Regions from separate parts of the Gordonia sp. N1V genome, predicted to be linked through region 2. Evidence: riboswitches for the same ligand, from Rfam matches in the RefSeq annotation. Region 2 holds a riboswitch; the other holds the start of a gene.
What was found. Region 2 has a riboswitch for cyclic di-AMP ahead of P3L18_RS13760 (transglycosylase family protein). Riboswitches for the same ligand answer to the same signal wherever they lie in the genome.

Region 1 (3,403 bases), on a different contig from region 2:
GATCGAGTTCGTCGATGAGCCTTGACAACAGAGCCGAGTCGCGGCCGGAGAGCAGATCGTGGGCGGCCTGTACCCGGCCGACGTAGTCGGTGACCGTCAGTGGACGGTCGGTGGCCGCGGCGCACCCGCCGAGGACGTCGCCACCGTCGGCGGGGGTCCGGCACCAATGATGTGTCGCGGCGCCCGGCATCCGGGCCCGACAGGTGCGCAGTCCGGCGGCTCGTGAGATCAGCTCCGCGATCTCGGCGGCGCGGTTGCGATTGGCGACCGGTCCGACGGAGTCGGTGCCGGGGGTTCGGGTGATCTGCAGTCGGGGAAATCGCTCGCCGGTCAGCGTGATCCACCAGCCACGGTGGGGACGGGTGGAGCGCCGGTTGTAGGCGGGCGTGTGCGCGACGATCAACCGCAGTTCGCGGACCCCGGCCTCGAGTGCGTGGGCGCATTCGACGTGGTCGACGCGGACGGCGAGGTTGACCATCTCGGCGATCCGGGGTCGTGGGTCGGACCCGTTGAAGTACGACATCACCCGGCGTCGCAGATCCGTCGCGGTACCCACGTAGAGCACCTCGGCGGACGGTCCACGGAACAGGTAGACCCCTGGTCGTGCCGGAAGTCCTTCGGCGAGATGGCGTTTGGCGCGCAGGCGGGGGTTGCCGCGGGGTAGATAAGCGGTCAGGTCGGCGTAGGTGCGCACCCCCTGGTTGCCGATGCGCTCGAGGAGCCGATGCAGGACCTCCACGGTGGCGCGGGCGTCGTCGAGGGCCCGGTGCGTCGGACGCACCGAGACGTCGAACAGGTCGGCGAGGGCACCGAGACGGACGGTGGGGGCCTCGTCACGGGTCAGCACGCGGCGCGCGAGCCGGACGGTGCACAAGCTGGTGTGGAACGGCCAGGCCAGGTCGAGCCGCGCGGCGTTGTGGCGCAGGAATCCCATGTCGAAGCGCGCGTTGTGGGCCACCAGCAGGCATCCGCGCGCGAACTCGACGAAGGAGGACAACACCTCCCCGATCTGTGGGGCGTCGTAGACCATCGCGCTCGTGATCCCGGTCAGCGCGACGATCTGCGGCGGGATCGACCGCTGCGGGTCGACGAGGGTCGCGAACTCACCGAGCACCTCGCCGCCGCGCACCTTCACCGCGCCGATCTCGGTGATGGCGTCGCGGGCCGGATCGCCCCCCGTCGTCTCCAGGTCGACCACCACGATCGTCGTATCGAACAGGGACTGCTCGCCGAAGCCCGCGTCGTCGGTGTCTGCTCCTGCGCCGAGGTCGGCGAAGGAGAGCTGAGCCGTATCAACCACCACGCCGCGAACACTAGTTCGACCCACCGACAGCATTGGCTGGGGTGCGAGTGGCTGCTGTGATCGGTGTGTTCTCGGGCCCGTCGTCGGCGGCGCGCCGATTCTGTCGGTGGCCACTTCTACTGTCGGCTGCGGTGGTCGACACCGGAGCTCGCCCGGCCCGTTGCGCAACGGGCCGGGACGGGCGGACCGGGATGAATCGCCCGCCGACACGTCCGACAGACAGCAAGTGAGATGGAGATCACAAATGTACATCGACTGCGCCAGCTGCCCGGGCCGTCACCGTGCGTGTGACGGCTGCATGATGAACCTCTTCGTAGAGCCTGTGACCAGCGGTGATGGGGACGATCTCGGTGGTCGACGGGTGGCCCGCGAGGTGGGGGATTCCGACGCCGAGATCTGCTCCGCGGTCGATGTGTTCGCTGCTGCTTCGATGGTGAGCACGGCGTCTGCACGATCGGCAAAACTTGCCATCGGCCCTGCATGCGGACCCGGTTCGCGCCCGGGTCTGCGGATTCTGCGAGCCGGTTAGCCGTCACTGCGAATCGGGCCCTTTGTCCCCTAGTGGACAGACACGCATCCGATTTCGTAACCTTTCCGAGACCTTCACAGAGCGTCCCGCTTCAAACCGAAGCGGTCTGGGGAGATCACCGCTCAATCGTCCGACGGACGAACCGGGGAACCACACGTTTTCGGAGCAATCCGGATTGGGGTGAGTCGCGCCCTGGACACAGTTGTGTCCGGATCGCGTAGGGCCATTCTCTCGGCCCGAACCCGACAGCTAACTCGGTAGGCGGTCAAGGGAGAACCAAAGGAGAACTCGTTTCGTGGCCAAACATCGTTTGGAACAGCCGAATCGCGGAGGCATCGCCAAGAAGGCGATGATCGCGGGCTCGCTGACCGTCGGCTCGCTCGCCGTAGCCGCAGGTCCGGCCCTTGCCGCACCGGCTCCGGCGCCCAGTGCGACCATCGAGATCCCGAATCTCGGCAAGTTCACGGTGCCCGGCATCGATCAGAATCAGGTTCCGAACCAGTTCCGCCCGGGTGGTGGCGGTATCACCGCCCCGGTGCAGAGTGCTGCCGAGAAGGCCGTTCGTGCCGCGGAAACCAAGATCGGCGCGCCCTACGTCTACGGCGCCGCCGGCCCCAATGCCTTCGATTGCTCCGGTCTCGTCTACTGGTCCTACCAGCAGGCCGGCAAGACGATCCCGCGCGACAGCTACGGCCAGCTCGGCGGTGGACGCGCGGTGAACTACGCTGACGCGCAGCCGGGCGACGTCCTGATCTTCAACGGTGGTAGCCACGCCGGTCTCTACATCGGCAACGGCCAGTTCATCCACGCCTCCACCGAGGGTGTCCCGGTGCAGAAGGCGTCGGTCAACGCATGGTCGCTGACCGGGGTTCGCCGATACTGATCCCGCTCTCGGTGAGAACGTGTGAGCATGTATTCGGGCGGATCGCGCACAGCGCGATTCGCCCGAACGCGTCGAGGACTACGACGCCCCGGTTGAGGCAGAGGTGACGAGCCCGGGTCCGTGGGGAAGTGGCAAGGGGAATGTGGTGACAATCGTGGGAGCCGGATCGGCGATCGGTCCCAACCGATCGGCGCGCCTGGCGTTGACCACCGTGATCGCGGTGCTCGCGGTCGCGTTGACGCAGATCGGTGCGGTGTTCGGGACGCCGCATGCCGTGGCCGACCCGCCGCAATCGGCGGATCAGCTGCTGGCGCGTTACACCTCGCTGAGCCGTGAGGCCGAGACCTCGGCCGAACAGATGCACAACGCGCAGATCGAGTACGACAAACAGCGTGGCATCGTCGCGCAGTCCAAGAAGGCCGCCGCTGCCGCACAGAGTTCACTCGACCGCTCCCAGGTGTCGCTGAACGAGCTGCAGACGCGCTTCGATTCGCTGGTGCGCATCAGCTATATGGGTGGCCGGTCCAACCGGCTCTACGCCGTCCTCACCAGCAACTCGCCCCAGACCCTGCTCGACCAGATGTCCGGGTTGGAGATGGTCTCGCGTCGCGCCGCCGCCGATCTGTCGGCGCTGAAAAAGGTGCGCGCCCAAACCGTCTCGGACCGCGACGCCGCGAATACGGCAGCC
Region 2 (3,403 bases):
GTCCGGGGCGTCGACCGCACCCACGTCCGGGCCGCTGCGCGACACCTTCGGCCGGGTGGCCACCGATCTGCGGGTGTCGGTGACCGACCGCTGCAATCTGCGCTGCGACTACTGCATGCCCGCCGAGGGCCTCGACTGGTTGCCGACCGAGTCGGTGATGACCACCGCCGAGTTCATCCGGGTGCTGCGGATAGCCGTCGCCGACCTCGGCATCCGCACCGTCCGGTTCACCGGAGGCGAGCCGCTGCTGCGCCGCGACCTCGAGGACATCATCGCTGCCGTCACCTCGCTGCCGCAGCGCCCGGAGATCGCGATGACGACCAACGGCCTCGGGTTGAGGCGCCGTGCCGCCGGTCTCGTCGAGGCCGGGCTGACGCGCATCAATGTCTCGCTGGACACCGTCGATCCCGCCCGGTTCGCCGAGATCACCCGACGTGATCGGCTGCCCGACGTCCTCGCCGGCCTCGACGCCGCCCGTCGCGCGGGGTTGTATCCGATCAAGGTGAACGCGGTCGTCCCCGATCGTCGGGACCTGGCCGGACTGGTCGACCTCGCCCGGTTCTGCCTGGACGCCGGATATCAGCTGCGGATCATCGAGCAGATGCCGCTCGACGCCGGACATCGGTGGGATCGGTCGCGGATGGTCACCGCGACGGAAATCCTCGACGTGCTGTCGGCGCATCTCCGGTTGCGTCCCGACACCGTGCCGCGTGGAGGTGCGCCTGCGGAGACCTTCCTCGTCGATGGCCACACCGACGCCCGTGGAGTACCTGCCCGCGTCGGCGTGATCGCGTCGGTGACGCGCCCGTTCTGCGGTGACTGTGACCGGACCCGGCTGACCGCGGACGGGGCGCTGCGCAACTGCTTGTTCGCCGACGCCGAGACCTCGCTGATGCCCGTGCTGCGGGGCGGTGGTGACGACGAGCTCGACGTCGATCGTCGGATCGCGCAATTGTGGCGGGAGAACACCTGGGCCAAGCGCGCCGGGCACGCGGTCAACACCGCGGGATTCCGGCAGCCGGACCGTCCGATGTCGGCGATCGGGGGCTGAGCGGATGCGTGTGACGATCCGTTATTTCGCCGCCGCCTCCGCGGCCGCGAAGACCGAATCCGACGTGCGCGACATCGCCGAGGACATCACTCTCGGTGAGCTCGAACACATTCTGGCAGCCGATAATCCGGAGTTGGCGCGGGTGTTGGAGCGGTGTTCGTATCTGCGCGACGAGATCGCGCTGTGCGACCGCACGCGGCGCCTCGGTCCGACGCACACGATCGACGTTCTCCCCCCGTTCGCCGGGGGTTGACACACCCGGCTCACTTGTGAGCTTGATCACATAACGAGTCAATAACGAGATGGACACGAACCGGGCGTCACGCCCGTGAACTGCACGGACACCGAAACAGGGCCCAAAGACCCACCGGCACGCCGAAAATGGGTTGTCAGGACGGGGTGATTCCCGCTCTCAGACGTCGTACTGTACGAAGCGTCCTTCACAGAAGGTCACAGCACAGCAAACAACACACCAAGATTTCCACCGGTCGCGCCGAGCCTCGTTCCTCCGGTGGAATGACGAGCACACATCTTGGAACGAGGACGGGGGACCCACCCTTTTCCGCAAGGAAGAACGGACGTCGACAGACGCCCTTGGGGTTAAGTCCGGTCGCCGCACGGCGATTGTGACCGAGCACCTCTCGCTCGAACCCGACAGCTGACCTCGCAGGCGCGTGGAGAGAGGTTATTCGACTTATGTCCGGACGTCACCGCAAGCCGTCGACCACCACCGCAACCAAGACCTTCGCGAAGATCGCGCTGACCGGAGCCGTTCTCGGCGGCGGCGCGGCCCTGCTGGGCACCGGCTCGGCACATGCCGCCTCCGATTCCGAGTGGGATCAGGTCGCCCAGTGCGAGTCCGGTGGCAACTGGGCCATCAACACCGGCAACGGCTACCAGGGTGGACTCCAGTTCAGCCCGAGCACGTGGGCCGCCAACGGTGGCACCCAGTTCGCGCCGAGCGCCGACCAGGCCTCCAAGGAGCAGCAGATCACCGTCGCCGAGCGAGTCCTGGCCACCCAGGGCAAGGGCGCATGGCCGGTCTGCGGCACCGGGTTGTCGGGGGCCACCCCGCGGACCGCCCCGGCCGACACCCCGCGTCCGGATGCGCCCCAGGCGCCCGCCAAGGGTCTCGCGAACACCCCGAACGCCACCAGCACCGACCAGGCGATCGATCAGGTCAGCCAGGCCGGCGTCAGCCCCGAGGTGCAGAACCTGCTCAAGGCCGCCAAGGACAGCGGCTACCAGCTCACCCCGGATCAGCTGCGCCTGTTCAACGAGAACAAGGGACTCGTCCCGCTCCCCTGAACCCGATCGGTTCAGCCCTGACGAAGGGCCCCGCACGTTGCTCGACGCCGTGCGGGGCCCTTTTCCAATTGTCGGGGGGTGTGTCGGTTGTGGCCGGTGTCAGGTGGTGACCTGTATCAGGTGATGCCCGTGATCAGGCCGACCCGACCCACTCGTCGGTTCCGTCGCCGAAGAACTGGTGTTTCCACACCGGTATGCGCGCCTTGACCTCGTCGACGAGTCGCGCGCACAACGCGAACGCCTCGGCGCGGTGATCGGCGGCCACGGCGACGACGAAGGCGACGTCGCCGACCGACAGGTCACCCACCCGATGGGAGACCGCGACCGCCCGGACGCCGTCGGCGGCCGCACAGATCTCGGTGACCACCTCGGTGAGCACGCGCGGGGCGTCCGGGTGCGCCGAATACGACAGACTCGTCACCGTGCGGCCGCCGTCGTGGTCGCGGACCGCGCCGACGAACCCGACGACCGCGCCGGCATGTCCATCGGCAGCCGCGACGACGCGGGCCTCGTGGTCGGCGAGTGCGATCGGGTCGACGCTCACCGCCGTGTGCACGACCACCACCGGGTTGCCGGCGGTCATCGGTGACAACCATTCAAACGGTGACAACCATTCAATCGGTGACACGAGTTCATCAGTGATCGCCGCCGCGGATTTGGTCGAGAGCGTGGTCGAGGACGGTGGCGAGGACCGAAAGGCCGTCGCGCACACCGCCGGTCGAGCCGGGCAGATTGACCACCAGCGTCGTGCCGGCGACCCCGGCGGTGCCACGGGAGAGGACCGCGGTCGGCACCTGCGGCAGACCCGCGGTGCGGATGGCGTCGGCGAGACCGGGGATCTCGATGTCGAGCAGCAGTCGCGTCTGTTCGGGGGTCCGGTCGGTCGGTGCGAGCCCGGTCCCGCCGGTGGTGAGGACGAGGTCGACGTCGGCGTAGATCGCGGCCCGGATCGCATCACCCACCGGTGGGCCGTCGGCGACGACGTCGAGCTCGTCGACGGTGAACCCGTGGTCGGTGAGCCACTCGGCGATGATCGGGCCCGTG

Region 1: linked by a shared signal. The riboswitch ahead of P3L18_RS00970 (C40 family peptidase) and the one ahead of P3L18_RS13760 (transglycosylase family protein) in region 2 are both predicted to bind cyclic di-AMP.

The regions. Positions count from the first base shown of each region.
Region 1 covers NZ_JARJDD010000001.1:216,483-219,885, reverse strand. The annotation lists gene P3L18_RS00975 (DEDD exonuclease domain-containing protein) at 1-1,336, opposite strand, end outside; cyclic di-AMP (ydaO/yuaA leader) riboswitch at 1,942-2,111, shown strand; gene P3L18_RS00970 (C40 family peptidase) at 2,128-2,715, shown strand; gene P3L18_RS00965 (NlpC/P60 family protein) at 2,858-3,403, shown strand, end outside.
Region 2 covers NZ_JARJDD010000009.1:101,536-104,938, reverse strand. The annotation lists gene moaA (GTP 3',8-cyclase MoaA) at 1-1,051, shown strand, start outside; gene P3L18_RS13765 (MoaD/ThiS family protein) at 1,056-1,304, shown strand; cyclic di-AMP (ydaO/yuaA leader) riboswitch at 1,566-1,740, shown strand; gene P3L18_RS13760 (transglycosylase family protein) at 1,748-2,359, shown strand; gene P3L18_RS13755 (molybdenum cofactor biosynthesis protein MoaE) at 2,493-2,942, opposite strand; gene P3L18_RS13750 (molybdenum cofactor synthesis domain-containing protein) at 2,995-3,403, opposite strand, start outside.